4 regions of the Paracerasibacillus soli genome follow, and region 2 is predicted to be linked to each of the others. Evidence: riboswitches for the same ligand, from Rfam matches in the RefSeq annotation. Region 2 holds a riboswitch; each other region holds the start of a gene.
What was found. A riboswitch is a leader RNA that binds a small molecule or an ion and turns the genes downstream of it on or off. The one in region 2 is predicted to bind S-adenosylmethionine.
Positions count from the first base shown of each region.

Region 1: linked by a shared signal. The riboswitch ahead of ACFFIS_RS06855 (hypothetical protein) and the one ahead of ACFFIS_RS05755 (methionine ABC transporter ATP-binding protein) in region 2 are both predicted to bind S-adenosylmethionine.
Region 3: linked by a shared signal. The riboswitch ahead of metK (methionine adenosyltransferase) and the one ahead of ACFFIS_RS05755 (methionine ABC transporter ATP-binding protein) in region 2 are both predicted to bind S-adenosylmethionine.
Region 4: linked by a shared signal. The riboswitch ahead of ACFFIS_RS09125 (methionine ABC transporter ATP-binding protein) and the one ahead of ACFFIS_RS05755 (methionine ABC transporter ATP-binding protein) in region 2 are both predicted to bind S-adenosylmethionine.

Region 1 is NZ_JBHLWL010000022.1:34,432-42,633, reverse strand. It holds gene ACFFIS_RS06865 (response regulator transcription factor) at 1-399, shown strand, start outside; gene ACFFIS_RS06860 (sensor histidine kinase) at 408-1,895, shown strand; SAM riboswitch class I at 1,958-2,060, shown strand; gene ACFFIS_RS06855 (hypothetical protein) at 2,341-2,667, shown strand; gene ACFFIS_RS06850 (response regulator transcription factor) at 2,972-3,643, shown strand; gene ACFFIS_RS06845 (sensor histidine kinase) at 3,646-5,025, shown strand; gene ACFFIS_RS06840 (hypothetical protein) at 5,098-5,496, shown strand; gene ACFFIS_RS06835 (hypothetical protein) at 5,854-7,095, shown strand; gene ACFFIS_RS06830 (DUF6339 family protein) at 7,618-8,202, opposite strand, start outside.
Region 2 is NZ_JBHLWL010000017.1:169,435-177,636, reverse strand. It holds gene ACFFIS_RS05770 (M20 family metallopeptidase) at 1-648, opposite strand, end outside; gene ACFFIS_RS05765 (MetQ/NlpA family ABC transporter substrate-binding protein) at 666-1,538, opposite strand; gene ACFFIS_RS05760 (methionine ABC transporter permease) at 1,671-2,333, opposite strand; gene ACFFIS_RS05755 (methionine ABC transporter ATP-binding protein) at 2,323-3,351, opposite strand; SAM riboswitch class I at 3,538-3,653, opposite strand; gene ACFFIS_RS05750 (YwaF family protein) at 3,804-4,475, opposite strand; gene ACFFIS_RS05745 (L-lactate dehydrogenase) at 4,744-5,688, shown strand; gene ACFFIS_RS05740 (hypothetical protein) at 5,795-6,085, shown strand; gene ACFFIS_RS05735 (DUF819 family protein) at 6,175-7,380, shown strand; gene ACFFIS_RS05730 (methyl-accepting chemotaxis protein) at 7,736-8,202, shown strand, end outside.
Region 3 is NZ_JBHLWL010000026.1:70,912-79,113, reverse strand. It holds gene mnmM (tRNA 5-(aminomethyl)-2-thiouridylate-methyltransferase MnmM) at 1-283, shown strand, start outside; gene ACFFIS_RS09455 (gamma carbonic anhydrase) at 280-801, shown strand; gene metK (methionine adenosyltransferase) at 944-2,146, opposite strand; SAM riboswitch class I at 2,274-2,383, opposite strand; gene pckA (phosphoenolpyruvate carboxykinase (ATP)) at 2,586-4,169, shown strand; gene ACFFIS_RS09440 (ABC transporter substrate-binding protein) at 4,562-5,557, shown strand; gene ACFFIS_RS09435 (ABC transporter ATP-binding protein) at 5,569-6,363, shown strand; gene ACFFIS_RS09430 (ABC transporter permease) at 6,381-7,187, shown strand; gene ytkD (RNA deprotection pyrophosphohydrolase) at 7,219-7,689, opposite strand; gene ACFFIS_RS09420 (hydrolase) at 8,061-8,202, opposite strand, start outside.
Region 4 is NZ_JBHLWL010000026.1:6,069-14,270, forward strand. It holds gene ACFFIS_RS09090 (VanZ family protein) at 1-132, opposite strand, end outside; gene ACFFIS_RS09095 (ABC transporter permease) at 306-2,801, opposite strand; gene ACFFIS_RS09100 (ABC transporter ATP-binding protein) at 2,798-3,457, opposite strand; gene ACFFIS_RS09105 (arsenate reductase family protein) at 4,040-4,399, shown strand; gene gcvH (glycine cleavage system protein GcvH) at 4,500-4,886, shown strand; gene ACFFIS_RS09115 (toprim domain-containing protein) at 4,995-5,351, shown strand; gene ACFFIS_RS09120 (thioredoxin family protein) at 5,364-5,687, shown strand; SAM riboswitch class I at 5,736-5,846, shown strand; gene ACFFIS_RS09125 (methionine ABC transporter ATP-binding protein) at 5,932-6,963, shown strand; gene ACFFIS_RS09130 (methionine ABC transporter permease) at 6,953-7,621, shown strand; gene ACFFIS_RS09135 (MetQ/NlpA family ABC transporter substrate-binding protein) at 7,645-8,202, shown strand, end outside.

The sequences.
Region 1 (8,202 bases), on a different contig from region 2:
GGATTAAATATTGGTGCTGATGACTATGTCGCAAAACCATTTAGTTTCGAAGAATTATTAGCCAGAATTCATGCACGGCTGCGCAATCAGTTCCCTAACCTTTTTAACGAAGTGATTTACGGACCTTTTAAGTTGAATGATCGAAAAAAGGAGTTTTCTTATCTCAATCAAACACTTCATCTTTCCCCCACTGAGTACGAGCTTTTAAAGTATTTAGTCATGAATCATGGCATTGTACTAAGTAAAGCGACTATTTTAGATCGGGTCTGGGGATATGACTTTCAAGGTGATGAAAATATCGTAGAAGTTTATATCCGTTCACTTCGCGATAAGTTACACGATAAAAACTACCAAGTTATTCGGACGATTAGAGGCGCCGGATACCGAGTGGACTTGTAGGTGAAAACATGCTTAAAAAAATTCTATCGCCTTACTCTTTAAAAAAACAACTACTCATGCGAACTTTTTTTATTTTAGCTATCATCTTACTACTGATAGGCATTGTACAATATTGGATTATGAGGGATTTCCTCTATCAAAATGAAGCAAATGCACTGAACGATAAACTTGGTTCACTTCCTTTAGAGTTACTATTAAATGAAGAAAGCAAATCAACGAAACCTAAGGGGAAGGATAATCCCCTACCTGCTAATCAACCTTTTTTGTTTTACCAAGGTATGTCCCTGGCCATTATTGATACAAACGGAAATTATCAAGATATACTAGGTAATAGTGGTGTTGCCGCTCCCATTTTTACTAAAAAGGAATACCTCAAGATGCTACAACATAACGAAAGTATACATCGGATTGCATATCACGTTAGAGAAAACAGCAAAGGTATAGAACAGTTAGTTGTATTTAGACCATTAGGAGGTCCACATGAAAGTCATAATCGAGCTGATTTGACGTTACAGCTAGGTACAAATACTGCCCCACTCAAAAAAATATTGTTACAACAATTATTAACTTTTATCGTTCTCGCTTCTATTGCTTTAACCAGTGGACTTGTAATCTATTTACGTACTTTAAAACATACTCTTGTCCCTTTATCCACAATCGTCGACGTAGTGAAAAAGACAGATGTCGAGAACTTAACGGAACGTCTTCCAGTTAAACAAGGTCAAGAAGAAATTGATCGATTAGCAGAATCTTTTAATGCGATGTTAGCGCGCCTTGAAATATCTTTTGAATATGAGAGAGAAACAAAGGAACAAATGAGACGTTTCATTGCAGATGCCTCTCACGAACTACGAACGCCTCTTACATCTATAAATGGCTTTATTGAAGTTTTATTAAGAGGTGCAGCTAATCAACCCGAACAACTTTATCAAGCATTAAATAGTATGCAAGGGGAATCAAAGCGAATTATTAAGTTAGTAGAAGATTTATTTACACTCGTTAAACTGGATCAAGCCCCTTCCTTACAAGTTTCCCAAGTGAATGTGACAAAAATAATAAAAGAAATGCGTTCACAACTTGATGTATTAGCAGGAAATCGTACAGTTTATGTTAAAGTATCCGAAGAACGATATGGATATTATGAACCAAATAAATTAAAGCAAGTCTTTCTAAACCTATTTTATAACGCTGTGCAACATACAGACCCGGAGACTGGAGTTATTCACCTATCACTTGATGCAATAAATGATTCAAACAGATTTACTATTCAAGATAATGGCGCCGGAATAGATAGCAAAGACCTTCCATTTATTTTTAATCGATTTTATCGAGCAGATATTTCACGTACAAGGACATCTGGTGGTTCTGGCCTTGGATTATCCATTACAAAGTCCATTGTGGAAGCACATGGAGGGAGAATAGAAGTTACGAGTAAAATGGGAAATGGAACAACCTTTCAAGTATTTTTACCTTTTTCTCCTAAAAAAAATCATTAAGATTCGAGGCAAAATAATATTAGTTTCATATGTGATTATGATATAATAAAAATAATTTAATATGGTTATCAAGAGTGAACGAGAGTACTGGCTCTAAGACTTCACAGCAACCTACCTAGAAGGTAAGGTGCTCCTACCAGCAAAGCTTGCTTTGGATGATAACGAACGGTGCTATAAACCCTTTGTGTGCATTCAGTTGCTGCAAAGGGTTTTTTATTGCGCGAACAGTTAATGTTGGATATCTTTAAGGGCAATACCGACCAACATTGGCCTACTCTGCTTAGGATACATTTAGCCTTGTCACGATCAATGATAGCTAAACTAACCTTTGTTTGGGAATATTTTCACAGCAAGCCGCGTCACAGTTTATGTCTCGTTAATTGCTCGCTTTTACTTTTTTGCAAATGGTCTTGATACCTATTGAAAAATAATAGGAGGAATGCAAATGAATACAACAGGATTTATTCGTGGTTATATGGCTAAAAATCAAGAAGGAGAAAAATATTTACACCATGTAATGAAGGTAATGGAGCGACAACTTCAAGAATGGGACGAAACATATGAGGTAAAAATGATTAAAAAGGAAAGCTATGCTATTTCAGTTCAAAATAGTGAACAGACTTCCATCATTCTCATTTCAAATTCACAGTTAGCACAGCTACAATCTAAATCTCCATACGCTTTGGACAAGTATATGTGGACAAAGCTAAAGGAGAATGGATTAGTTATAAAAGAGCGAACTGGAAATTATTTAAATTACGTTTTTATGTAAGATCGATTCATCTATACAATTATTCTAATAATTAAGGTGGGAAATTTTCCGCCTTTTTTATTTTTCATTACAGTATGTCACTTTTATCCACTTCCCGGCGGATTGTGTTGCCTTCAGTTTTTAATTCCAAAACATATGAAAAACCATTTCGTTTAACTATACACCATATGGCAATAACTAAATATAACATATCCTCTACTTGCAAATTCATACTCTCTTCATATTTTTGTAATAGGATAGAATAAAAGATCCTTACTAAAATATATACTTTGCTGAATAATACTTCTTGATTGGAGAGATACAGATGACTACTATACTTGTTGTTGATGATGATCAAAATATCTTGAACTTAGTATCGGTTTACTTAAAAGATGAAGGGTTCAACGTTTTGAAAGCAGAAAATGGGCAAGAAGCACTAAATTTATTAGAAAAAAACCCATGTGATATGGCCATTGTTGATGTGATGATGCCGGTTATTGATGGATATGAATTAACGAAGGATATTCGTAACTTTTACGATATTCCAATCATATTATTGACTGCGAAAGACCAACTTAAAGATAAGGAAAAAGGTTTCCTTTCTGGAACAGATGACTACCTTGTGAAACCCTTCGAGCCAAAGGAACTCCTGTACCGTATAAAAGCGTTATTTCGCCGTTATGAAAAAAATACCGAGGATGTTATTACTCTCGGATCGACTGTTATTAATAAAAAAAATTATGTAGTGGAAATTGACGATAAATCATTTTTATTACCATTAAAAGAATTTGAATTACTTTTTTACCTTGCCTCACACCCCTCGCAAGTATTTTCACGTGGACATTTAATCGAAAGAATTTGGGGATTCGACTATGATGGTGATGAGCGGACGGTTGATGTACATATAAAACGGTTAAGAGAACGTTTTACGAAAATAACAAGTGACTTTCATATTAAAACGATACGCAGTGTTGGGTATGCTTTGGAGGTAAAATAATCGTGAAGACGCTTTATGTTAAATTCGCTCTCACAACCATTTCAATTATGCTTGTGAGCACTTTGCTTTCCTTTATGTTTTCCAATTTTTATTACCAACAAAAATTAAAGCCTTATAACGATGAAAAAAATACAAAAATTGCACTAGATATCGCGAATTACGTTAATCACGAACAACATATTCATCTTGAACACTACTTAGAAAATATATCAGCTGTTGGATATCAAATTTTTTTAGCAGATAAAGAAGGAAATAAGACATTTTTCGGTGACCCATTTCGGGACAAAACACTTTCTAATCAAACAATTGAACTTGTATTAAATGGTGAAGTTTACCACGGGATTGCGCAATTCCCCCAAGAAACATTTGTCACAGGCTTTTTTGCAAACGAACTAACAAATACCATCGGGGTACCGCTAGAGCATAACAACAAACAATATGCGCTTTTTATTCGACCAAATATTAAATTACTTTTTAATGAAATGCACATTCTATTTGCCTGGTTGCTTGCTTTAACAATTGTATTAAGCATTATTTTCGTTTGGATTAGTGCGAAATATTTAGTTAACCCTATTTCGAAGTTAACACGAGCTACAAAAGATCTTTCCGAAGGGAACTTTTCCATTGAACTTGATATAAATCGAAAAGATGAAATAGGAAAACTAGCAACTAGTTTTACAAATATGGCGCAACAACTTGAAAAGCTTGATGAAATGAAGAGCGAATTTATTTCAAATATTACCCACGATATCCAGTCACCATTATCGAATATAAAAGGGTATTCCCATTTACTGGAAAAGGATACGTTGAGTGAGGAAGATAAATCCCATTATATTTCGATTATTAACAATGAAATCAATCGATTATCAAGCCTCACAAAACAGTTATTACTACTTGCTTCACTTGACCGAGGGGATGATCTTTTAAATAAGATAACGTATCCTTTGTCAGATCAACTAAAAGAAGTTATTTTTAATCATCAATGGGCTATTAATGAAAAGCGGATCATGATTAGCTACTCTATGCCTGACATAGATATAAATGGAGATCCTGCATTACTTTATAATGTATGGGAGAATTTGTTAACCAATGCCATCAAGTACAATAAAGAAAATGGTAGCATTGACATATCAATTATCAAAAAGGAAAAGGAAATTGAAATTCGTTTCCAAGATTCTGGTATAGGACTATCTCAAGCAGTTCAAAAGCGAATTTTTGATCGTTTTTATCGGGAAGATTCTGCAAGGACAAGTACAGTTGAAGGTACCGGTTTGGGATTATCTATCGTCTCTTCGATCGTGAAATTACATGGTGGTCGAATCGAGGCAGACAGTGAAGAAAATGTAGGTTCAACTTTCACAGTGTACTTACCGAAAGGATAACCTCATATTCATAGGTGATTCATCATCTTGAAGTAATATATGAACATACATATTGACTATCGGAGGGGTTATATGAATAACTACAGTCAGCTATTACTTAGATTTTCAGCGTTGTTTGCAGTTATTGGTGTATTGTTAGGTACACATATGGCAGGTTCAGGGTCAAATGCATTTCGCCCGATTCACACCCATATTTTGGTTGGAGGCTGGTTAACTATATTTGCATGGGCGCTATACTATAAAGTATTTTACCCTAAAGTGAATATGCTAGCTAAACTGCATGTGTGGTCAGCAATTATTGGTTCAATCGGATTGTCAGTAGGAATGTGGCTGCAATATTTAAAGCCCTTCCATCTACCTGATATCTTTGTACTGATTTTTTACATAGGTGGTGGCATGGTATTACTGATTAGTTTTACAATGTTTTTCCTTTTAACAATACTCTATGGAGAGAAGCGTTGTATAGATTGAACACACGCCTTCTAAAAAGAAGTGCGACTGTGCAATGTAGAATAAGTCTTGCCAAGGAGCACTCGACTGCCTTGACTAGACTTATTTTTTTATGTCATGACAATCCATTGGGATACACATTTTCAGCGTACTTATATCCATTTATATTTACAAGACTTTCCTGTAAGAGTACGCGTTAAAGTTAATAAAAAGTACACGTCAAATTTTAAGTTTGTAAATATGTAGAGATGCTCGGACAAAGTTCAGAGGTTCGTTGAAAGTTTGTTATATTTTATTGACATTTTATAAACCTTATTGCTAATTTCCTCCTCATTAACCATGATGGATTTAAGTGCACTTCAGGAGGATTGATTACTCATGCCAAGAAGATTCATACATATTGCTTTATTTCTTTTTATTGTCACAGCCCTTTCCGGTTTGTGGATGAGGGCAATACCGTTTATACATATTTCCTCACTAAACTATGAACATATCTTACATGCACATTCACATATTGCTATTTTAGGGTGGGCCTTTTTTGGCTTATTTATTATCTTTTTGGCGATTATTTGGCCAAATCTTCAGCAGAAAAGACATGCAAGCATGCTAGCTTATTCTATATTTTTTACATCTGTTTTTATGTTTATCGCGTTTTTATACGAAGGCTATGCTACATACTCAATTATTTTTTCGATATTGCACATATTTGTAGAATTTTGGGCTGCATTTTTTATTTACAAACAAATCAAGCTTCAAAAAAGCATTCCCCAAATTAGTCAACTTTTTATGAAAGGATCACTCATCGCTTTAATTATTTCTTCTATCGGCCCTTTTTTATTAGGTTATCTTGGTGCAACTGGATTACGAGAATCTATGTTTTTTGACATGAGTATCTATTTCTTTTTACATTTTCAGTATAACGGTTGGCTTTTTCTATTTTTAATCGGTCTCTTTATTAAAGTTTTGCATGACAAAAATATTGAGTTATCACGTACTTTAGGAAAATACGGATTTTGGATTTACTTCCTTTCTTTATTTCCGTGGTATGTATCATCAATTTTATGGGTTGATGTAGGAGGATTTGCTAAAGTAATCGCGACAGCTGGTAGTGTAGGTCAATGGATAGGTGTTGTTATCATTCTTTTGTCAGTTAAAAAAGTGTGGCAACTGTTAAGAGATGCATTTTCAAAAATAATATTAATATGTATCATGGGTACATTTCTATTATTATTCCTTAAAAGTACGATGGAACTCGGCCTTATTTCTGCCCCACTATCAAATCTCGTTTTTGAAACAAGAAGTGTGATTATCGGCTATTTACACCTAACATTACTAGGATTTGTTAGTTTATTTATTTTGACACAATTTCAAATGACTAAACTAATCGATACGAAGAAAAGCTCTTTTACCACGGGGATTTCTATGTTTTTAGTGGGTTTTGTCTTAAATGAATTGTTATTATTTATGATGGGACTTCTCTCTTGGTTAGATGTATTTAATATTCCTTTTTACCATGAATCATTATTTATAGCAAGTATGCTATTATCTATTGGGATTGGATTTTTGTGGGCCTCCCTTATTAAGAAGCAGACATATAGAAAATCTTATCAACAAAAATAAGATGTATGCAAGATGGGCAATCCTGATTTTAAAGGTATTATTGTATGTTATTATCTTTTATGCTTTCCTTAAAAGCTGAATTCTTTTATTGATGAAAAAGAGCAAAAAGAGGTTCATCATAATTCCAGCAATACAAACAAATATGCTGGCATTATCGAAGGAAAATAAAGAATATGATGTATTAAGATACGTATAAACAAAAATAATCAACATAATAGATAACCCAATGAGAGAACAAATAAATCCGTTTCTAATAAAACACAGAAATTCTAAGCTTTTCAAGACAATCCCGCCTTAAGGCAAATATTTAATCAATTCCTTCAATTCAATATAACGTGTAGCTTGTAACCTGTCAAGCTGGTTTATACGGTATTGCTTATGGTGGTTGTATCAGCTAGCTCTCCAAATTCAAATCATTATTTTATAGCTTAATTTTAATAAAAAACTCCTATTTCAATTGAAAACAATAGAAGCCGCATCGTTTATCTCTATTCCGATGCGGCCTCTTACATAAGGTACTTATTATACATTTAGCGTTTCCACTATCCCAAACACCTGCTCCAAACGTTCCCCCACCATTTTCTCCACTTCTTCCATCGTCAGTGTATCCAATATCATCGCTCCACCAACAACATTCAAGTATTTCGTCGCTTGTACGAAATGATCTCGTTTAATAGTGTTACCTTTTTGTTTCCAACTTACGAGTGCTCGTAGTATTCCCCTTGTTATTGCACGGTTTGATGTAAAATTACTTGAGAAAAATACGACAGAACGTGCAGAAAAGTCTGCTTCACAGAAGAACTCTGTTAACCAAAATGGATTTTCTTTATTCGTTTCATCATATGTCATATGCCCAACCCACCATAGCCGAGCTAGAATATGCACAAATAATGATCGTTTCATGCCACCAGCCTTCAAAAAATAGCCTGTATTAATACGTTTATCATTATGGGCTTCTCTTTCTTTTTTTAAGCGATGAAAAGCATAATCTCGTAACTGTAAATGAGCAAGACCGGCCCAAATTCGCTCGTCTGTAGCTTGTGAAAGGTTTAAATGCCGCAGAGCCTCATATAAATTCTTTACATTTTCCGCATCGCTCACTAGAAA
Region 2 (8,202 bases):
TTGTTGGCGTAAAGCATTGATACCGTTAAATAATTGGATGACAGCATCAAGGGCATTAATTCCTTTATGTGGTGCTCCAGAAGCATGGGCCGCTTTCCCGTGAAAATGAAAGTCAAGCGGATCAACTGCTAATGTTTCGGATGTTAAAGATGTTTTTCCGGATGGATGAAGCATAAGTGCAACGTCCACATCTTTTAAAAATCCATGTTTTACAAAACTACCTTTTGCGCTGCCGTTTGGCCCCCCTTCTTCTGCAGGAGTACCGAGCACGATTACACGTCCTCCTGTTTCATAAATAACTTCAGATAATGCAATCGCAGCAGCGACGCTTGTTGTTCCGATAATATTATGTCCGCACGCATGGCCGAGTCCAGCTAGTGCGTCATATTCTGCTAGATACGCAATCGTAGGCCCTTCTTTACCAGTATCACGTATTGCATAAAAAGATGTTTCGTGTCCGGCAACTGCTGTTTGCACATCAAAGCCTGACCTTTCTAAAATGCTTACGAGTTCCTTACTTGCGAACACTTCTTCATTACCAATCTCTGGCTTCGCATGGATGGCCTGACTTGTTTGAATATATAAATCCCGATTTTGCTCAATAGATTGTGAGATTACATTCAGATGGTTATTTTTAACGACTGTCATTTCAATCACTCCATTTATTATTTTTTAAGTTCTGCAAATGTCTTTTCAAGTTGTTCAGCTGTTAATTTCACTAAAAACGAACCGCCATTTGTATCTTCCTTCACGACTTTTTCAATATCTTCCTCTTGGTAAAGCTCTGCGATTCGTTTGTATGCTTTGTTGTCTTTGTCATCCTCTCGTACGGCTAAGATATTGACGTAAGGATGAATGTTATCATCTGTTTCATCTTCAATAAATACCGCATCTTCAATAGGTGAGAAGCCTGCTTGCCCTGCAACCCCATTATTAATAACGGAGGCAGTTACATCAGGTAGTACACGTGGTGTTTGTTGTGCTGTCATCGGTAATATATCTAGATTTAATGGGTTGTCTGCAATTTCTGTTGGTGTTCCAAACAGACCAAAGTCATCGGAAAGTACAAGTAGGCCCGCACTTTCTAAAAGGCGTAATGCCCGAGCTTGGTTTGAAGGATCATCTGGGATTGCAATTTTATCTCCTGCCTTTATTTCAGATACATCATCAATCTTTTCGGAGAATAACCCCATTGGCGCTAACATGGTGGAACCAATTGGCACAATATGATTACCGCTTTCTTTTACATATTGGCCGAGAAAAGCGATATGTTGGAAAGCATTCATATCAATATCTCCTTGAGCTAGTGCATTATTTGGCAGTGTATAATCAGCAAACTCAATGAGTTCAATCTCAATTCCTTCTTTTGCTGCTTTTTCTTTTAAGATTGGCCACTGTGCACCGTCAGCACCATTGACACCAATTTTGACATGTATTTTATCTTTATCATCCCCTGGTCCTTCTGCTTTCGAACTGGAACAGGCTGAAATTGTAAATATAGTTAAAATAGCAATGCTTAGAAGTAATAATCTTTTCATGTAAATGTCTCCTCTTATCCAAAATAAGTTTTTTATTCTGTACGAACTAGGTAGTAAATAATTTAAATGGTACGGATGTCCCTGGATGAACAAGGCATCGTTTATGCGAGCTTTTTTGCCTGTTGACATGCTTTATCTGCGCATGATTTTCTTTGATAATGTATTTCCGAGCCATTGTGCCAGTTGGACCATTGCAATTAAAATGAGAACTGTAACGAGCATGACACTTCCATCAAATCGTTGATAGCCATAAGTCATTGCGACATGACCAAGCCCACCTCCTCCAACTGTACCTGCGACTGCAGAAAAGTCGATTAAGCCAACTGAAACAAATGTCAGTCCTAAAATAAGTGGTCCGAGTGCTTCTGGAATTAATACTGTAAATATAATGCGTAAGGGACTTGCCCCCATTGCCTGAGCCGCTTCAATGACACCTGGATCAATACTTACTAAGTTGTTTTCTACTACTCTCGCAACTGTAAAACTTGCAACAATAGTCATTGGGAAAATGGCTGCTGCGGTTCCGATAGTTGTTCCAATCACGAGCCTTGTAAGCTGTGAGATTGCTACAAGGAAAATGATAAAAGGAATAGGTCGGATCATGTTTACTAGTAAATTTAATATTTGAAACACGAATTTATTTTCTAAAATATGATTTTCTCTTGTTACAAAGAGTAGTAAGCCGAAAGTTATCCCGATAATGGAACCAAAGATTAAGGTTGCAATAACCATTGTGAGTGTTTCGCCTGTTGCTTCAACAATGCGAGGCCAAAATGTAGTCCAATCAACTTTCATGAATGTTCACCTCCTCAATTTGTACAAGCGTTTTTAGTTCTGTGAGTACTTGGTTTACGTTGGCGGATTCGCCAGTGAATGATACGAGTAAATTTCCGAATAATTGTGCTTGTAATTCTTGAACAGAACCATAGATAATATTAAAATCTACGTCATGTCGTTTCGTAACTTGTGATAATACGGGATTATTTGTAATTTCACCGGTAAATATAACGCGATAAAGCTTGCTGTTATTTGATTTATCTTGCCATTCTCTCAGAACTTCCTGGGACGGTAAGTCTTGTTGCACGGAACTAATAAATCGCTTTGTCGTTGGATGTTGCGGATTTGTAAATGTCTCAAATACGTTGCCGAATTCAATAACCTCTCCGTCTTCCATAACGGCGACTTTGTCACAGATGGACTGGATAACGTGCATTTCGTGTGTAATAAGTAACATCGTAATGCCAAGTTCACGATTGACCTTTTTTAGTAATCGTAAAATATCACTTGTCGTGTCAGGATCTAGTGCTGATGTTGCTTCGTCACAAATGAGCACGTCTGGTGAAGTGGCGAGTGCTCTTGCAATACCTACCCGCTGTTTTTGCCCTCCCGATAATTGATCGGGATAGTCTTTTGCTTTATCTTCAAGTCCGACAAACTGTAATAATTCATTCACTCGTTCGGCTATTTTTTGCTTGGAATATCCAGCTAGTTTTAATGGATATGCTATGTTCCCCGCGACGGTACGAGCGTTAAATAGATTAAAGTTTTGAAAAATCATCCCGATGTTTCTGCGTTTTGCACGTAATTCTTTTGCGGATAATGTGCTAATATTTACCCCGTGCATCCATACAGTTCCAGAGGTTGGGCGCTCCAGCATGTTGACTAAACGTAGCAATGTACTTTTCCCAGCACCACTAAATCCAATAACCCCAAATATTTCTCCTTGTGAAATTGTTAAGGATACGTTTTTTACAGCTTGCACTTCGCGTTTTCCGAGATGAAAAGTTTTTGAAACATCTTTAAACTCGATCATATGATGTCCTCCTCAAATGTTTTGAACCGTTCGCCTTTTTCCAAAATATTGCTGTTTTACACTATGGACACAAGCGGTGGCAGTGACGTTACTCCTTGTGTCACATTCTTTAAAAGTTGCACGAAAAAATCCCTCCTTTTCTTAATTGATAAGAAAAAGAGGGATTCTATGTAAGAAACCATCTCTTTCTCATCTTTCAAATGCAGCAATAGCATTTGTGGGACTTGGCACAGTTTTCCATTTTAAAAGAATCTGTTGCCGAGACTTCATAGGGCCCTTCCCTCCGTCTCTCTTGATAAGAAAGTGGTACAAATATTTAATTTTTAATACATTTCTTAATGTTAGATGTTAGTCTATAGGCTATTCTCTAAAAAGTCAATACCCTTTTTGAAATAATAATAAAAATGTGGACGGATTCTTTGCTAATGAAACAGGAGAACCGTCCCCATGTTTCACTTGAATAATAGGAGTAGGGTGAGAAACATGGTGGTTGCTACAATCTCTAGTGATAGTAGGTACCATGGGTATGGGCCGAGGAGGTCAAGTATGCTGCCGCTTGGTGGTTTTTCTGCTAAGAACATATAATTTCCACCTGTTATGTGATTGAGATATAAAATGATAGGCAGAAGGATATTTAATATAAGCATTGTTTGACCAATACCTTTTAGGGTTGGACGGTATCCTCGTTTTACCCAAGTAAAATAAAATGCTGTCATGATAATGCCACAATGTGTGATAAAAAAGTGGAAATATCGATAATGCGGAAAGCCGTAATCAGTTACAGGAGTAATTAATGCTTGTATCGCCCCAGCAATACCCGCATAAAATACAAATTGATATAGCACTTGATTTGGCCGCCATAATAAAATAATTGCCCCAAATAAGGTTAAACTACATAACTCTAACGGTAAATTATATTGTGGTGTCCAATTGGATTGAGCAAATTGCAGGCCATGGTAACCAACTTCCAGACCTAATAAAATGAGTGCAAAATAACGTTCATATCGTTTTAAGTTGCGTTGTCGTAAATGAGTAGCTCGATGTAAATAAAGTAAGGATAAGAAGAGTAAAACGAACACAATCAGATGTGAAAAGGAAAATAAAATAAAAGGCGTGTGTGACATTATCTTAACCTCTCCTTGAATAAGCAAAATAGTAAAATAATTATATCACTTTTGCTAGTCTGTATGGAGGGAAAGATGTAAATATACATGTTCTATTTATCATAGTTTCATGCGTAAGTCCGTCATTTCAAGAATTCGAGGAGGTTTAAAGTATGATAAGTGGGGAATCAACAACTAGAAACCTAATGCGTTCATTACGAACTAGTAGGAGAAATGTGACGATCCCTGCTGCTAATTTTAAAAAGGTTTGGAAAGGAGCAGGCAGATGATGAGAGAAAAAGTGAATCGTATCGTCATAATTGGGACGGGTGCAGTTGGTTGTAGTTATGCGTATGCATGTGTGAATCAAGGAGTCGCGGAAGAATTAGTATTGATTGATATTCATGAGGCAAAGGCTGAAGGTGAAGCGATGGACTTAAGTCATGGCATGCCATTTGCTCCAAGCCCAACAAAAGTTTGGAATGGAACATATGCAGATTGCAAAGACGCGGATATTGTCGTCATCACTGCAGGACTTCCACAAAAGCCTGGCGAAACAAGATTAGATTTAGTAGAAAAAAATGCAAAACTATTTAGGGGAATGGTTTCTGATGTGATGCAACATCATTTTCAAGGTATTTTCTTAGTTGCCACAAATCCTGTTGATGTTTTAACATATATCACTTGGCAGGAATCAGGGTTACCAAAAGAACGAGTTATCGGTTCAGGAACAGTCCTTGATACTGCAAGATTACGTTATACTTTGGGACAACATTTTCATATCGATACGAGAAATGTACATGCGCTAATCATTGGTGAACATGGTGATACAGAGCTTCCTGTATGGAGTCGTGCAACAATTGGGGTGGAGCAAATTGATACGTATTTAGCAAGAAACCCACTCATTAAACAGGAAGAATTAGATCACTTATTTATGCAAGTACGTGATGCAGCCTATCATATCATTGAAAGAAAAGGAGCAACATATTATGGTGTTGGTATGGCACTTGTACGAATAACAAAAGCAATCTTAAACAATGAAAATAGTATGTTAACGACTTCAACATATATAGAAGGGGAATATGGACACCGTGATATATATATTGGAGTACCAACCGTTATTAATCGTTCAGGCGTTCGGGAAGTTGTTGAAATAGACCTAAATGAAACAGAGAAAAGTCAATTTGATCAATCTGTCACGACACTTAAAAATGTCTTAAATAAGGTGAAGTAATAAATAAAGCTTTGATTGGTCCGATCTTATAAAGAGTGTACTATATTTTAATGACTAAGTGTTGTTAAAATATAGTACAAGTTTATTGTAAAGAAGGGGAAAATACATGTTGTTAGCAAAGCATGCGTACTTCAAAATCGAAAGAGAAGTTACGTCTATTGAGCAAAGACAGATTGAACATCATCGGGAAATATGTTTATATACGAATCGTGTTGAGACGAAACACCGGCAATTCTCTATTGAGGAAATAAGAGATATGTCTTACCGCATGTCCAGCAAAAATAGTGGATTGCTTTATTTACATACAATCCAAGGTGTATTTTCGTATTATGTGAAAACTCCGCCAAAGCAATTTGTAGAGGCCTTTCAACAACATGTAAAATCAATGATTCGTTAAAATAAATGACATATCTTTTTTATTCATGTTAAAATTTATTAATCCCATATTACATTTTATGACAACAAGATAAACAGAGGAGGTATGAAATGGGATATTTGTATACAGCCCCGCTCATTCAAGAGCCGATGGCGATATTTGCTTATTTAGCTGCGGTAGTTGGCTTTGTTTTTGTTTTAGGAGAATCCAAAAACCGCCTTTTGCAGAAGTTTTTCCACTATGCTCCGCCACTCATTTGGACATACTTCATTCCAATGATTTCAACTACTTTAGGAATTATTCCGGATCAATCTACATTATATGACTTTGTATCAACCTATATCTTGCCGTTTGGTCTATTATTATTGCTATTATCTGCAAATGTTCCGGCAACATTAAAATTGGGACCAAAGGCAATCATGATGTTTTTTGCAGGGACACTTGGTGTTATTATTGGTGGACCAATAGCTTTAGCAATTTTCCAACCTTTATTACCAGAAGAAGCTTGGACAGGTGTTGCTGCACTTTCAGGAAGTTGGATAGGTGGAAGTGCCAATATGGCTGCAATGATTGAGGCAACGGGAACGCCACACAATGTATTGTCACCTATCATTGTTGTAGATACAGTTGTTGGTTACAGTTGGATGGGTATTATGATCTTTTTAGCTGGATTCCAACATAAGTTTAATAAATGGAATAAAGCTGATAACACCATTATTGCAGAAGTAAATGAAGAGATGGCTAAATTTTCTCAAGAAAATTCCCGTCCACTTGCTGTACCACAGTTAGTCGCAATGTTGGGTGTTGGATTTGGTGTATCATATATCATTAGGCGTTTTTCGGAATTGTTACCCGAAACATCCGTCTTATCTGCCGGCACATGGACGATTATGATTATTTCTGCTGTTGGGATTATCTTTTCCTTTACACCGATTAGAAAACTAGAAAATTACGGTGCAAGTAAAGTCGGTTACGCAGGTATTTATATGCTACTTGCAACAATTGGCGCGAAGGCTGATCTTGCTTATGTACTAGATGCACCACAATATGTCTTACTTGGTGTAGTATGGTTGGCTATTCACGTTCTCGTTATATTCTTATTTGCTCGATTACTAAGGGCCCCACTATTCTTTGTAGCAGTTGGTTCTCAAGGAAATATCGGTGGGACAAGCTCAGCACCAGTTGTTGCTTCGGTCTTCCAACCTTCATTAGCCCCCGTCGGATTGTTAATGGGGATTTTAGGGAATGTTGTAGGGACGTATGGTGCAGTTATCGCAGCAACACTTGCAAAATGGGTATCCTCATTTTACTTTTAAATGATGGAGGCTAGGACAAAGCCAAAGGTCTAACCTCTTAACTATTAGAGTTGGTATCAATTTTAGTAGTTAAACGAGGATGAACCCTTTGTGTCCTAGCCCCTTTTTTATTGTGAAGATGATTAATTTCACACATAAATAGTAATCATTTTAATGTATCCATTATTCACATGAAATTTAACTATATTTTAATGGGATATTTACAACACAATATGTTACTTATGTCGATATAAGGAGTAGCGAGTAAAAGGAATAGCAAATAAAATACTTCTTTTAAAAATAATGAAAGGGAGTACATTTTTAAGTGAGAATTACTTGCGATCCTTTTCCAATCAGCATGAAGGGAGTCTACATAATGGACATATTGAAATTAAATTCGATTAAAAAGAAGCTTGTATTTATATCTGTTCTTTTATTAATCGTACCATTATCTGCTTTAGGCTATTTTAGTTATACAAATAGTACTAAAAGCTTAAATGATCTTGGTGAAACCAATTTAAAAAATAGTGTGGAAATGACAGTAGAAATGATTACAGCCTTAAATATTGAAGTTGAAAAAGGTAATATCTCGCTGGAAGATGCGCAAGAAAGAGTAAAAGTCGCAATCTTGGGCGAAAAAGATGCAGATCAAAAGCGGGCTATAAACAAGAAGATCAATCTGGGTGAACATGGATATATGTTCATACTTGATGATGAAGGAAATCAAATTGCCCACCCATGGTTAGAAGGCCAAAATAGTTGGGAAAGTGTCGATCCAAATGGGATAAAGTCAACACAGCAACTGATAGAAACAGGACATGATGGTGGGGGATTTACATATTT
Region 3 (8,202 bases), on a different contig from region 2:
TGGGTACTTGCCAAGAAGCGATAAAACTATCATTACGAAATCTGAATCCACCTTACAGGCAATCCAACAAATTTTGGATTACTTAAAAACAAATGGTGTAGTTGTCATAGTCATTTATTATGGACATGAAGGTGGTTTAGAGGAAAAGGAAAATGTAATCACCTTTGTGAAACAACTGGATCAATCCGCTTATCATGTGCTACGTTATGAATTTATTAATCAAAAAAATAATCCACCATTTGTAGTCGCGATTCAAAAAAGAAAGGAGAAGTTAAATAAATGATACACCACTATAAAAATATTCATCCAAAAATTCACGATTCTGTTTTCCTTGCTAAAAACGCGGACATTATTGGTGATGTAGAAATTGATGAATATTCAAGTATATGGTTTCATACCGTAATACGGGGAGACGTTGCACCTACAAAAATTGGGAAACGGGTCAGTATTCAAGATTTAACAATGATACACCAAAGCCCTAATCTCCCTGTTTTGATAGAAGATGATGTTACAATCGGCCATCAAGTTACCTTACATTCAGCTATTATTCGTAAAAAAGCTTTAATCGGAATGGGCTCAATCATATTAGATGGTGCGGAAATAGGTGAGGGTGCGTATATCGGAGCTGGTTCTTTGGTTCCACCCGGCAAAAAGATTCCACCTCATACGATGGCATTTGGTAGCCCAGCAAAAGTAGTCCGCACACTAACGGATGAGGACTATCATGATATGGAACGAATAAGAAAATCTTACGTAGAAAAAGGAATCTATTATAAAAATGAAACAAACTTAGGTAAATAATAAAAGAAAAAGGGGTTGGGACAAATCAGAGTGTCAGACCCCTCCACTACTACATTTAGTATGAAGTGCGATACTTCTTTTACTATTGTGACAGTAGTTAAGCGAGGGATTCAGACCCTTATGTCCCAACCTCTATTCTATATTATGAAATATTGATTAACTCTTTTAACAGATTCGCTTTATCGACTTTTTCCCATGGGAACAAGACATCTTCCCGCCCAAAATGTCCATATGCTGCTGTTTCTTTAAAAATCGGCTTTTGTAAATCTAACATACGAATAATGCCAGCCGGACGTAGATCAAATAACTCTCGTACTGCATTTACTAACTGTTCTTCATCAACAATACCAGTACCAAAAGTGTTAATAGCAATAGATACAGGTTCTGCAACACCAATTGCATATGCTAGCTGTACCTCACAAGTTTTTGCTAGTTTAGCCGCAACAATATTTTTGGCAACATATCTTGCCGCATAAGCTGCAGAGCGGTCAACTTTGGTAGCATCTTTTCCACTAAAAGCACCACCACCATGACGTGCATAGCCACCATATGTGTCAACAATTATTTTACGTCCTGTTAGTCCAGCATCGCCTTGTGGTCCACCGATAACAAAGCGCCCAGTTGGATTGATCAAATATTTAGTTGCTTCATCTAATAAATGAGCTGGAACAACTGGCTGAATCACATGTTCAATGAGGTCTTTTTCTATACGCTCATTTGTAATATCTTGATGATGTTGTGTAGAGATGACAATCGTATCAATACGAATTGGCTTATTTTGCTCATCATACTCAACAGTTACTTGTGTTTTCCCATCAGGTCTTAAGTAGTCAAGTAAATGATTTCTTCGTACATCAGTTAATCTTTTTGCTAGCTTATTAGCAAGCGATATTGGTAAAGGCATGTACTCAGCAGTTTCGTCACAGGCAAAACCAAACATTAATCCTTGGTCCCCTGCTCCGATTGCATCTATTTCAGCATCTGTCATTTTACCTTGTCTCGCTTCTAAAGCTTGATCGACACCACCTGCGATATCTGGAGATTGTTCATCAATTGCAGTAAGTACAGCACAAGTTTCGGCGTCAAATCCATACTTTGCACGTGTATAACCAATATCCTTGATTGTCTTTCTCACAATAGCTGGGATATCGACATAGGTAGTGGTTGTAATTTCACCAGCAACAAGTACAAGCCCAGTAGTAACCATTGTTTCACAGGCAACTCTTGCAGCTGGATCCTTTTTTAAAATTTCATCCAAAATAGCATCTGAAATTTGGTCACATATTTTATCAGGGTGACCTTCTGTAACAGATTCTGAAGTAAATAAACGACGATTATTAGCCATGTGGCTAAATCCTCCTTAAAGGGTATGGTACGGATCTCTAATTCTTAATCATATATTTATTATGCCACTTGTAGAAAACAAAAAACCTTTCCTATAATATAGAGGAAAGGATATATGTAGCCTTTCTCTCTTATTGTTCAAGGACATGTCCTTGCTTTAGGTTAGCACCTTTTCACATAGGAAGTGATGGTTGCTGGGCTTCATAGGGCCTATCCCTCCACCGACTCTGAATAAGAGTATCCGCTCAAAATTATGGTAACGAAATGAAAGGCCTATGTCAACTTTTACATGCATCTTACATATACATACAAAAATCAGCTAATATAGTATGGACTATTTCAGTAAATGTGTTATACTATTAATCAGATTTTAGAAATTAACATACCTTTATATTACATTTAAAAAATATATTAAAAGGCAGGTTATTATTAAAATGAAAATGGTGGAACAAACATCTTTAATCGACGAATTTGCACAACAGACGAATTTACAAAAGGATCTGTCGGTTCCCCGACTTATTGAAAAAATCTTATCACGCCGAGAAGGGGTTTTATCAGAAACCGGTGCAGTTCAAGCGACGACAGGAAAGTATACAGGTCGTTCCCCAGAGGATAAATTTATCGTACGCGATGAAATTTCGGAGAAAACAGTAGATTGGGGTACAGTAAATAAACCTATAGATGAACATGTATTTTTAAAATTGCTTATGAAAGTAACCAACCATTTAAAAGAAAAAGAAGAGTTATTCGTCTTTAACGGTTTTGCGGGAGCAGATGAAAAATATCGTTTACCAATACGTGTAATGAATGAGTTTGCATGGCATAATCTGTTTGCAAAACAGTTGTTTATTCGCCCAACTGCGGTTGAATTAGCTGAGCATGAACCTGATTTTACAATTATCTCAGCACCAACATTTAAAGCAGACCCTACAGTCGATGGGACGAATTCAGAAGCGTTCGTTCTCATTTCATTTAAGCAAAAAATCATTTTAATTGGTGGGACAGAATATGCAGGTGAAATTAAAAAATCAATCTTTTCTGTGATGAATTATTTATTACCACAAAAAAATGTACTATCCATGCATTGCTCTGCAAACGTTGGGGCGGAAGGCGATGTTGCTTTATTTTTCGGTTTATCAGGCACCGGAAAAACGACGCTATCTGCAGATCCTTATCGTAAATTAATTGGTGATGACGAACACGGATGGAGTCCAAATGGTGTATTTAATATTGAAGGTGGCTGTTATGCAAAATGCGTGAAACTATCAGAAGAGAAAGAACCACAAATCTTTCATGCAATTCGGTTTGGCTCTGTACTAGAAAATGTTGTACTAGATAAGGTAACGCGGACGCCTGACTATGATGATGTTACATTAACCGAAAACACGCGTGCAGCTTATCCATTAGAAAATATCGATAATATTGTTAAGCCAAGTGTAGCTGGACATCCAAACACAATTATCTTTTTGACAGCGGATGCATCTGGCACTTTGCCTCCAATAAGTAAACTTACAAAGGAACAAGCAATGTATCATTTCCTAAGTGGCTATACGAGTAAACTTGCAGGAACAGAGCGCGGTGTAACTGAACCACAAGCAACATTTTCAACTTGCTTTGGAGCACCTTTTTTACCACTTGCACCAGCAACATATGCAAAAATGCTCGGTAAAAAAATTGATCAACATCAGGCAAACGTATTTCTCGTAAATACAGGTTGGACTGGCGGATCCTATGGTGTCGGTCAACGAATTAAACTTTCTTATACACGTGCAATGGTCCATGCTGCTTTAGAGGGAGAATTAAATATGGTGGAAACAATGAAAGATGATATTTTTGGTTTACACATTCCCCTTCATGTACCTGGTGTACCAGACGAGGTACTTATTCCGAAGCAAACATGGGAAAATAAAGATTCCTATGAAAAAACAGCGCAAAAGTTAGCCGAGGAATTTCATGCAAACTTTGAAAAGTTTACGCATGTTAGTGAAGAAATTGTCAAGGCGGGACCAATTTATCGCCTATAAACATGTTACCTCATCCCAAGAGGAGTAATATATATTACGATGGCACATTATGTTGCCACGAAAAGCCGACTAAACTCATAGTCGGCTTTTCTTATACCTAAATATATATAGAGATAACCTTATTCGCCGTATGCTACTTAGATGTCGCAGTATCTTATATGCCCTCTTGACACGTAAAGCACATTTTTAACACTTGATAAATAATCTCATGCTTATCGAACTTATGATTCATCACTTTCAGCAGTCTTACATTCAACTTTTATCAGTCCCTGTCTACCGATGTTAAAGAAACTAAAATTTGCTTAATCAAAAAAATACACATAGGCATTCACACATTTTTCTGGGCAGCATAAACTGTTTTGAAACGCCATAAACGAAGGGACGGTAATATGATGTTAAAAAGGAACAAACTATTTATCTTGTTATCAATCGTATTTGTCTTATTCCTTAGTGCTTGCGGAAATGGATCAGAACATACATCAATAAAATTAGCTGAAGTAACACGTTCATTATTTTATGCGCCACAATATGTTGCAATAGAGAAGGGATTTTTTGAAGAAGAAGGATTAGATGTTGAACTCCAAACAACTTGGGGCGGAGATAAAACAATGACTGCTTTATTATCCGACGGAGCAGATGTTGCATTAGTTGGTTCTGAAACCTCGATTTACGTGTATGCCCAAGAGTCAAAAGACCATGCAGTAAATTTTGCACAACTTACCCAAACAGATGGTACTTTTCTCGTTGCAAAAGAACCAAAGCCTGATTTTACATGGGATGATGTAAAAGGAAGCATCTTTTTAGGCCAGCGTAAAGGCGGCATGCCACAAATGGTTGGGGAATTTGTGTTAAAGAAGCATGATATTCATCCACATCAAGATTTGGAACTCTTACAAAATATAGACTTTGCCAATATCCCAAGTGCTTTTGTATCCGGTGATGCTGAATTTGTGCAACTATTTGAACCAACGGCTAGTGTCTTTGAGAAGGAAGGTAAGGGGCACGTCATTGCCTCATTTGGTGAAGAATCTGGTGAAGTTCCCTATACAGTTTTTATGACAAAGGATAGTTATTTAAAAGAAAACCCTACACATATCGAGAAATTTACGAGAGCAATTTATAAAGCACAACAGTGGGTAGCGGAAAATAGCTCGGAAGAAATAGCAAAAGTAATTCAGCCGTATTTTGAAGACACCGATCTTGATATTCTAGCAACGTCGATTGAACGTTATAAGAACCAAGATTCTTTTGCAACAGATCCTATACTTGAAGAAACTGCTTGGGAAAACCTGCTAAATATTATGGATGAAGCCGGGGAACTCCCTGGGGACGCACCATACGAAGAACTTGTGAATACGAAAATTGCTGAAGATATTATGAATGAATAGGAGGAGATATCGTGTCCTTTTTGACACTTGATAAAGTCTCTCACCATTATTTTTCAAAATATACCTATACAAAAGCATTAGAAGATATTTCATTTTCTATTGAAGAGGGGGAATTTATCTCTTTATTAGGACCGAGCGGATGTGGTAAGTCAACGATACTATCTATTATTGCCGGCATCATATCACAGACTGAGGGCAGTGTCTTACTAAATGAGCAACCGCTTCGACATGCTGATACGACAATTGGTTATATGTTACAGCAAGACTACCTTTTTCCTTGGAAAACGATTATCGATAATATTCTCCTCGGTCCAAAGATTCGTAAAGAACTAACTACAAGTACGAAATCAGAAGCATTAATGTTATTAGATGAGGTTGGTCTACCTGATGTTTCAGAAAAATATCCAAGTTCATTATCCGGAGGGATGCGCCAAAGAGCTGCACTCGTTCGAACACTTATTACGAATCCAAAAATTCTTTTACTAGATGAACCATTTTCTGCACTTGACTATCAAACAAAACTTAAACTTGAAGATCTCGTATATACATTACTAAAAAACTACCATAAAACAGCATTACTTGTAACGCACGATATAGGTGAAGCAATTTCTATGAGCGATCGTATTATTGTACTAGGCACAAATCCTGGTAAAGTTACTAAAATCTTTGAAGTGCCAATCGAGCTACGAAATACGATGCCTTTTTCCGTACGGAGGCATCCAAAATATCAACTCTTATTTGATAAAGTATGGGATGAGTTAAACAAAGCGGATAAAGAAACTGGAACATACTCAACTACACCATGATTGAAGGAGTTGAAGGCATGAACGATAAAACAGACCAACACCTTTTTGACAACTATAAGAAGGGTATTAAAAGCGAAAAACACTTCATTTACTTTTGGCAAGCGATTATATTAGTTGGCTTTTTTGTAATATGGGAGATAGCTAGTCGACTGCATTGGGTTGATCCTTTATTATTTAGTTCTCCATCTAAAGTTTTCACACTCTTGTTTGAAAAAATAAGCGATGGTTCTATCTTACTGCATACCCAGGCCACTTTATTTGAAACGGTATTGGGTTTTGTAATTGGAACGATATTAGGGATTATATTGGCTACGGTGTTATGGACATTGCCTAGATTATCAAAAGTAATGGACCCTTATTTAGTCATCCTAAACGCCATGCCCAAAGTAGCATTGGGACCAATTATTATTGTTGCATTGGGCCCTGGCTATATTTCGATTATTGCAATGGGAGCAATTATTTCGGTAATCATTACAACAATCGTCATCTTTTCTTCTTTTAAAGAAGTTGATCCTAACTATGAAAAGGTGTTAATTGGTTTTGGCGCAACAAGGTGGCAATGTTTTAAAGAAGCAATTTTTCCCGCAACATTGCCTGTGATGATTTCAACTTTAAAAGTTAATGTTGGTTTATCTTGGGTCGGCGTTATTGTAGGGGAATTTCTTGTTTCAAAAAAGGGATTAGGATATTTAATTGTATATGGATTTCAAGTTTTTGACTTTACACTCGTCATGTCCAGTCTTATTTTAATAGCCATCTTTGCAGCAATCATGTATAAGCTAGTAGAAAAATTGGAAAGTTGGCTCATTAAACATGCAACATAATCAATAGAAGGTGCCTTGCTGCTGGTACCTTCTATTCTGTAATACTCTGTAAGCTTTTCATACAGTATGTTAGTACATCGTCCTTCATTATAAAACTAAAACGTGGATTCACTTTAATATTAGCAGGTATCTTATGTAATGTAACGGGACCATTCGTTTCAAAATATGTATCTTGTTTCTCAAGTTCTGTAATATCCGCATAGTATACATTTTTGATGACATCTCCAGCTTTACCTTGCACATAATATTGTCCAAGATAATGTAAAGATTGTACAACTCCTCCTGTTTCTTCTTTTACCTCCCGTTTAGCAGCCTCTTCTGGTGATTCGCCACTTTCAACTTTTCCACCTGGAAATTCATAACCTCTTTGCTTATGATCAGTTAATAACCATTGCATTTCATATCGACATATCACCCAAACATGTTTTGGCTGTTTAGAAAATGGATCTATATCAAAGGATAGCCGTACCTTATTTTTATAATAATCTCTAAATGTATACATTTTTCTTCATCTACTTTCATTCCTTAATAAAATCTCGTGCATTTTATTTAATCGTAAAGTGAAACTTCAATTAGTGGGATTTTCGTACCCTCCCAAATGACTGTTAGTTAAACGAATCCGACTTTTACTGACTGTCGATCCCCTTCTTTAATCGCCTCGAATGATTGAAGTTTGTTCTTACAGCCTCTTGCGATAAAAATTTACCGGAGATAAGCCGTACATATTGTATCATACTACCGTGAAAGATGTAAAAATCGTTCTAAACATACTTTTTCTACTATACCTCCAATAGCCATTGTTCAAACCTCTTTTTTGTTTCATGAAAAAGGAAATAAAAAGGAATAAGGCACAATCCTTATTCCTTTCGTTTCTTATATTGGCCTATCTCCTAGTATGCCCATTTCCTCAATATGATCTTTTGTATGTTGATCGCCTAGTTGATATAATATTTCATATACTTCCGTCATTGCTTGATCATAATGCTCATTACCAGAATCATGGTGATATGGTATA
Region 4 (8,202 bases), on a different contig from region 2:
TACTTCCGCTTGAAAGGTAAAGTGATTTTTCATTTCTTCTATTGGCATACTTTTAAATAAAATTAAATTAGTTAATATAAGCAAGTAAATAATAAAAATACCGTACAGACCTATACGTTTAAACCCACGCAAGACTCTCCACCAACCTTTATCCCGCATTAACTGGCTGTAAGACCCCCACTTCAAGAATTCGAGTATAATCCAAGAAATGTAAGTCGGGGATCAACAGCCAGTAAAAGCCCGATTCTGTTTAACTAACATTCAGTGGGGGAGATAGGGAAACCCCCACTGAATGAAGTTTCACTTTATAAATATTTATTTTGTATATGTTCAAGTTTAGAAATATGTAGTTTTTTAATAAAAATATAACTAAAGATGCCCGTCGTCATCACCATTAATATAAAAGATAGAATTACTGTTTTAACTACAACTAAAACAGATTGTGCTGGAGCAGGTAAGATGAATAACGTCACAGATAGTATGATAATGGTAATGAGTAAAGCTAATAAATAATAGATACATAGTTCCAATATAAATAAACGTAAAATATCTTTCCTTGTCCCACCTAGAGCACGATAGATGAGAAATTCTCTTTCTCTTTGGTAGAACTTCATAAGAAATACAAGCATGATAATTGCACATATGCATAGTAACAGGATAATAAATAAACTATATCCAAGAAGCGAAATAAAATTTGCAAATGTCGTATCATTCTTTATCGCTAGTTCGTCCATATAGAGTAGGTTGTCTGGGTGCAACACAGCTAATGAAGCTAACTGGTCTTCGACTTTTTGTATATCTTGTTTCTTCGCATCATTATTCATAAAAATATCGAGTGAAGCATAGCCTGGAAATATGTCATATTGTTGAACTGTTTGCTCATGCAAGAATAAGGTGACATTTTCATAAGTTTCTTGTCTGACTGGATGGATTAGTTTGTTCACCGCTGTCAATATGTTTAAGTCCCAACTTTTAAATGCTAGTCCGTCCTCAGTTTCCTCTATTCTCCCTATCGATAAAGGAGAAGTTGTATCTATGCTGTTTTGTTCATTTGGAAGATACAGTATCGATGATAACGAATTCTGTAATGAATCATAGATATCATCACTTACTTTTACTTGCCTTTTAAATATAGGCCAATTTTTATCATTTAAAATAATGTAGTCTATATTTCTTAATGGCGTAATAGTATCTGCAATACGTAAACGTTCATAATCTATTTCTGTATGTTCTACGTTGGTATCTTCTTCAACCTCCCCTTGAAACGGATAAAATAGTGTAGCATTAGTTTGGGTTGCATCGATAAGTAAACTAGTCTGTCGGGTTTCCGGTATTTTTTCTATATATCTAATCGCACTGTTATTCTCTAACTCCTCCACATCTTGAAAACGAATAAATTGAGGCGGGTTTTTGTCTATATAAAATTGCTGTAAAACATCAAAAGTCCCCGATTTCCTAGAGATAAAAAGATAATCTGAAGATGTAGGGTCGTTACCTGAATCGGGTAAAGTTTCCGTAGCTATCAGTTGACTCACAAAAAGTAAAATAAACAGAGACGTCATTAAACAGACAATCAAGATCAATGATTTGATGAAATGGAATACATGCAAACAAAAAAACTTCCACTTAAATGATAATTTCTGTATCCATTTATATAGAAATCCTCTTATAAAGTTACTTTTAAACGTAGTAGCATATTGTCGCTTACAAATCATGTATATGATTGAAACAGTGGCACTTATCGCTATAAACGGTAGGCCAATTAATATTTTCCAATGTATATGATAACTGGAAACCATAGAAAAATGTAAGGTAAAATAGAGAGATAACATACATAAAAAGCTTGAAAAACCAATGATGAAACCTTGAAACATCGCAGTCCTATATATATGTTGTTTTTGCCAACCTAATTGTTTTAATATCTTAAAATTACGTCGAAATCGAATGCCATAATAAAAGGAAAATAGGTAAATAAAAACTAAAAACCCTGTAATACTAACAATTATGATAAATATAATGCTGAATGTGCGTACTTGTAAGGCTTTTGTTAATCCTCTGTTAAATAATGCATCATTAAAAGTTATACTTTCGCCGTTGACATTTTTTACATTATTTGTATCGAGAAAATAATCCACTTTACTGTAATCTAAAGATAGTTTTTCTTTTTTTTCTTGAAATAATGTAATATATTGGTTCACTTTTGGGAATACAGTTTCAAAATCACCTGTAAAAATAATAGTAGGAAAAGTATTGCTACCCTTTTCAATTATATCAGGTTGTGACCACGTGCTAGAGTAGTTTTCAATCGCGCCGACAATATGAATGGCTTGACCATGTACATCCATCGTAATTGGTAGTTCTGTATGGGAATGTTTGTTTTCCTTATATAAATCTAACAAAAATCTCTCTACTACCACTTCATTATTTGCTGTCGGGTATTTTCCATCTGTTAACTTGAATTGGTGTAATATATTTTGATCCATCGCTCCAATTGTTACGTCAATATTCTGATCGAAAAAGTTCTCTATTAATCCTAATGTATATATTAACCCAGTGGAAATAAAATCCTTTGATTCTATTTCTGCAGAATCTAGCTGTTCATCCGAGTAGATGATGAAGGAGTGGTTACCATAGTTTGCATAAGCTAATTCCTTTTCTGCATCCACATACGTCTGTAACATACTACTCGTAATCGTGATGAAGCTAAAGAAAATTGTTAATGCACCAATGACAGAAAGAAAATATTTCTTATCATTCCATAAAAACTTCCAAGCATATGTAAATAATATTGTTGCTCTCATTGTTCCCCCTCGATTACTCGACCATCTTTTAGAAATAAGACACGATCTGGATTTGCTAATAAATGTTCATCGTGTGTAACGATTAATAATGTTGTGTTATATTTTTTACAAAGATTAACTAACATATGGATAATCTTGTTAGCATTTTCAGAGTCCAAATTACCTGTAGGTTCATCAGCGAAAATCACTTTTGGTTTGTGAATGATGGCACGTGCAATCGCCACCCTCTGTTGCTGTCCGCCAGACAATTCATTCGGAAATGAATGCATAAATTGTTGAATTTCTAAGTCCTTCAGTAGATCATAGACCATCGCTTCATGAATCTCTTGTCCCGTAATATGTAAAGGCATGACAATATTGTCGTACACAGTAAGTTCATAGATTAATTGAAAGGACTGAAAAATATATCCAAAATTTGCGCTGCGAATACGAGCTCTTTCTTTATCTGATAAGGAATAGTAATCGTTACCATTTATGCGGACGCTACCGCTTGAAGGCTCAATTAACCCACCCAATACGCCTAATAGTGTTGATTTTCCCGAACCACTCTTTCCCATAATGACATGGACCGTACCTGGCTCTATCTGGATGCTTGTCTTTACGAGAGCTTTCATTGTTGCCGAGTAACTTTTAGATATTTCGACTGCTGAAATCATGTATAACACCCTTTGTAATTTATAGTAGAATTAATATTATTATAGAAATGATTTTACTGCTTTATTTTGCCACTGCCCTTGGCAACTTCTCCATAAACCTGTCGACTTACTTACTTGAACGCTGTAAGTCTCTTTACTTACAGTTTTAAAATCATCTTTGTACGTTCTCCCATTTGATGGATGACTCTTACCTGAATATGAAGGCGCGTGCACTTACATCGTTTGTTGTCTTTTTCTTTGCTAGCTTGTGAGTATACGGTCTAACTACACTTGATCTAATTTCAAAATTATAACTACCACTATATGCGGAAACAGTCGTAATTGCAATAGTGTAAATTATTAAGAATAATAGAGGTATAAACACAATCCATTTTCTATTCTACATCCTTTTTATTTATAAGTTCAGCATTGACACATCAACGAATAGAATTTTGACATATTAATCAAAAAACAAATAATCGCAAAACCACCAAGATTAACTTGTTAATGCATTATTTTGATGCAAATATTGCTTTTGGATATTGTCTTATTTCAAGCAACCAAGGGAATATGTTAAGATGTTGCTAGAAGGAGAGATGTATGATGAAATTGGAATTTTATTGGTATCCTAACTGTAGTACTTGTAAAAAGGCGAAAAAGTGGTTAGAAGAACATAATCTTGATTTTGAAAGTATACATATTGTAGAAACTCCGCCATCAAAGGAAAAAATACTCGAACTGATGGGAATGGAAGATGTTCCAACTAAGAAATTTTTTAATACGAGTGGGAAAAAATATCGGGAACTTAATATGAAGGAGAAGTTACCTAAAATGTCTGTAGAAGAAATGGCAGAGGTGTTAGCATCTGACGGCATGCTCTTAAAACGACCAATTGTAACAGATGGTAAACATGTAACAGTTGGCTTTAAAGAGGATCAATTCACAGAAGTTTGGTTAGGATAAATAATCCTTTAATTGCATGTATAGTACTAGATGTAATACTAGCATTTATATGGATTTAACGGTATATTTAAAGTGGAAAGATACATATGGAGGGATGAAAATGAATTTACCAAAGGACTTATTTTATTCAGAAGAACATGAGTGGATAAAAAAGGAAAACAATCAAGTGAGAATCGGAATTACAGATTTTGCCCAAGATGAACTTGGGGATATCGTATTTGTAGAATTACCTGAAGTGGGCGAAGAGGTAGAAGCTGATGAGCCATTTGGTAGTGTAGAATCTGTTAAAACAGTTTCTGAACTTTATGCTCCTTTAAGCGGAAAAGTAGTTGCTGTTAATGAAGAGTTAGAAGATAGTCCAGAACTTGTAAATGAGTCACCATATGAAAAAGCTTGGATGATTGTTATCGAACCATCTAACGAGTCAGAATTTGATGATTTAATGTCTCCAGAACAATATGAAGAAATGATTAAAGAAGACGACTAATACATGATATAATCATATAAGGCTGACTCCTACATAGAGTCAGCCTTATTGCGCAAAATGGTTTATGGCCTGCTTTAATTTTGAAAAGTCTTCGGAGAGGTGCATATAATGGATTCAAATGAATCAGATAAAGTGATTATCGTCGAAGGTTTAACAGATAAAAAGCAAATCAGAAAAATTATTACAGAGCAATTGGAGATCATTTGTACGAATGGTACATTTGGTGTTGAACGCTTTGATGAAATGTTAGAAACGCATGATTTAGACAATAAGGACGTCTATATCCTAGTGGATGAGGATCAATCTGGTATGAAATTGCGTAAGCAACTAGCTTATGAATTGCCACATGCGGAACATATCTATATTAATAGTGAATTTAAAGAAGTAGCGACAACACCGGAACAAGTTTTAGCTACCTTATTAGCAAGTAAAGATATTTCAGTAAATCCAATTTTTTTATCATAGCAAGGTGATATTTTGAAACCAATAACCGAAGATACATTAAAACAAGAGCATTTACTACTTTACATTCATACGCCATTTTGTGGAACATGTCATGTGGCAAGATCAATCCTAACTCAGATTGAAAGAACTCACAATCAAGATATTTTTTACGAAATGAATGCTTCCTTGTATCCTAATTTTATGCAAGAGAACAAGATTGAAAGTGTACCTTGTCTTTTTATTATAGATCATGGTGAAATCAAGGAAAAAGTATATGCTTTTCAGTCTGTCGCAAATATATACACTTATCTTGTAAAATACGCAAAGCATTTATTTGCAGATGAGTTTGACAAATAGAATTAATAATCGTATAATGAAATTTATAATTTTATATAGTACGAAAGTCTCTTATCTAGAGCGGTGGAGGGAAAGGCCCTGTGAAACCGCGGCAACCTTTAGAAGTAAATTCTAAAACGGTGCTAATTCCTACAAAGCATATGCTTTGAAAGATGAGGGAACACGAAGATGAATATACACGTCTTTCTGTTCTCTAGCAGAAAGGCGTTTTTAATTGGCTGGCTTTTTATAAGGAGGTATCCCGATGATTAAAATAGAAAAGTTAAGTAAAGTTTTTACAGATAAAGAAAAGTCCATCTCGGCAGTCGATGAAATTACATTGGATATCGAGCAGGGAGAAATTTTTGGGGTAATTGGGTATAGCGGTGCAGGGAAAAGTACGTTTATTCGTTTATTAAATAGATTAGAAGAACCTACAACTGGTAAAGTCATGATTAATAATCAAGAAATTACTCGTTTAAATATGAAAGAGTTAAGAAAGTCCCGAAGAGATATCGGCATGATTTTCCAACATTTTAATTTACTTTGGTCACGAACTGTTGCGGAAAATATAGCATTCCCATTGGAAATTGCCAATGTGCCAAAAGCAGAAATAAAACAGAGAGTACAGGAACTTATCAATCTAGTGGGATTAAGTGGTCGTGAGAATGCGTACCCATCACAATTAAGTGGCGGGCAAAAGCAACGTGTTGGTATTGCGAGAGCATTAGCAAATCGTCCCAAAGTACTACTCTGTGATGAAGCAACCTCTGCACTAGATCCTGAAACAACAAATGCAATACTAGATTTACTAATGGACATTAATCAACGACTAGGTTTAACAATTATTATGATTACACACGAAATGCACGTCATTCGAAAGGTTTGTAACCGCGTAGCCGTCATGGAAGATGGTAAAGTCGTGGAACAAGGTGATGTACTTCATCTTTTCTTACAACCGAAACAACCTGTTACAAAGAAGTTTGTACAACAAGTGATGGGCATAGAAGACGAGGAAACAGACTTCGAGCGATTGTTTCAAGCGAACCCAACAGCTAAAATTGCTCGCTTACATTTTGTAGGAGAAACTACAAATCAAACATTAATTAGTAAGCTAGCAAAACTATTTGCAGTAGATATTAATATTTTACAAGGGAAAATAACGCAAACGCAATTGGGGGCTTACGGAACGCTATATGTACAATTCATTGGAGAAACAGGAGAAATGGAGAAGGCTATTGCGTTCATAAAAAATGAGACCTCGGTAGAAGTGGAGGTTTTACAACATGAACTTTAACGGATTAGAGAACGTAAAATTTGATGAACTATGGCTCGCTACATATGAAACATTTTACATGACAATTCTTGCATTAATTGGAACATTTATTTTTGGATTGATACTCGGATTATTACTTTATCTTACGATGAAAGATGGTATTTGGGAAAATAAATATATTCATTTTATTGTAGCAGCATTTGTAAATGTGTTTCGTGCAATTCCATTTATTATCTTGATCTTTTTATTAATTCCAGTAACAAATGTGCTAGTAGGAACGATCAGAGGTCCAAACGCTGCATTACCAGCATTAATCATCGGGGCTGCTCCATTTTATGGCAGGCTCGTAGAAATAGCCTTAAAAGAAGTGGATAAAGGGGTGGTAGAAGCTGCTAAAGCAATGGGAGCAAAAACTAAAACAATTATATTGAAGGTATTATTACCAGAATCCATGCCTGCGCTAGTTTCGGGAATTACCGTTACAGCAATCGCATTAATTGGTTATACAACAATGGCAGGTGTAATTGGAGCTGGTGGATTAGGGAATTATGCATATTATTTTGGTTTTCAACGCCGAGACTATGATGTTGTATTTGTTTGTACCATATCAATTGTTGTCATTGTATTTATTTTTCAGTTAATTGGAGACTATATTTCAAATAAGTTAGATAAAAGATAATAAACGACATGGAGGAAATATAAATGAAAAAATTACTTGCAATTTTATCTATTATTCTCGTATTGGCACTTGCTGCATGTGGAACAGGGAAAGATGAAGACAAAGGGAAATCAGAATCGGCAAAAAATGAAAGTGATAACCAAGAGCAGGTTGAATTAGTAATCGGAGCTTCAAGTGAACCGCATGCGGAAATATTAGAAAAGGCAAAACCTATTTTAGCAGAAAAAGGAATAAAAATAGAAATTGAGCCTTATCAAGACTACGTATTCCCGAATGATGATTTAGCTAATGGTACATTAGATGCTAACTATTTCCAACACATCCCTTTTTTAGAGGAAACAAAAGAGAAAACCGGATATGATTTAGACTATATTGATGGCATCCATGTAGAGCCTTTAGGTGTATATTCAAAGGACATAGCCAGTTTGGATGATATTGATGATAATACAGAAGTTATTATGAGTAATTCTGTCGCAGACCACGGCCGAATTTTATCTTTATTTGAAGAAAATGGATTGATCACGTTAAAAGATGGAATTGATAAGGCGAATGCTACACTTGATGATATTGTAGAAAATCCT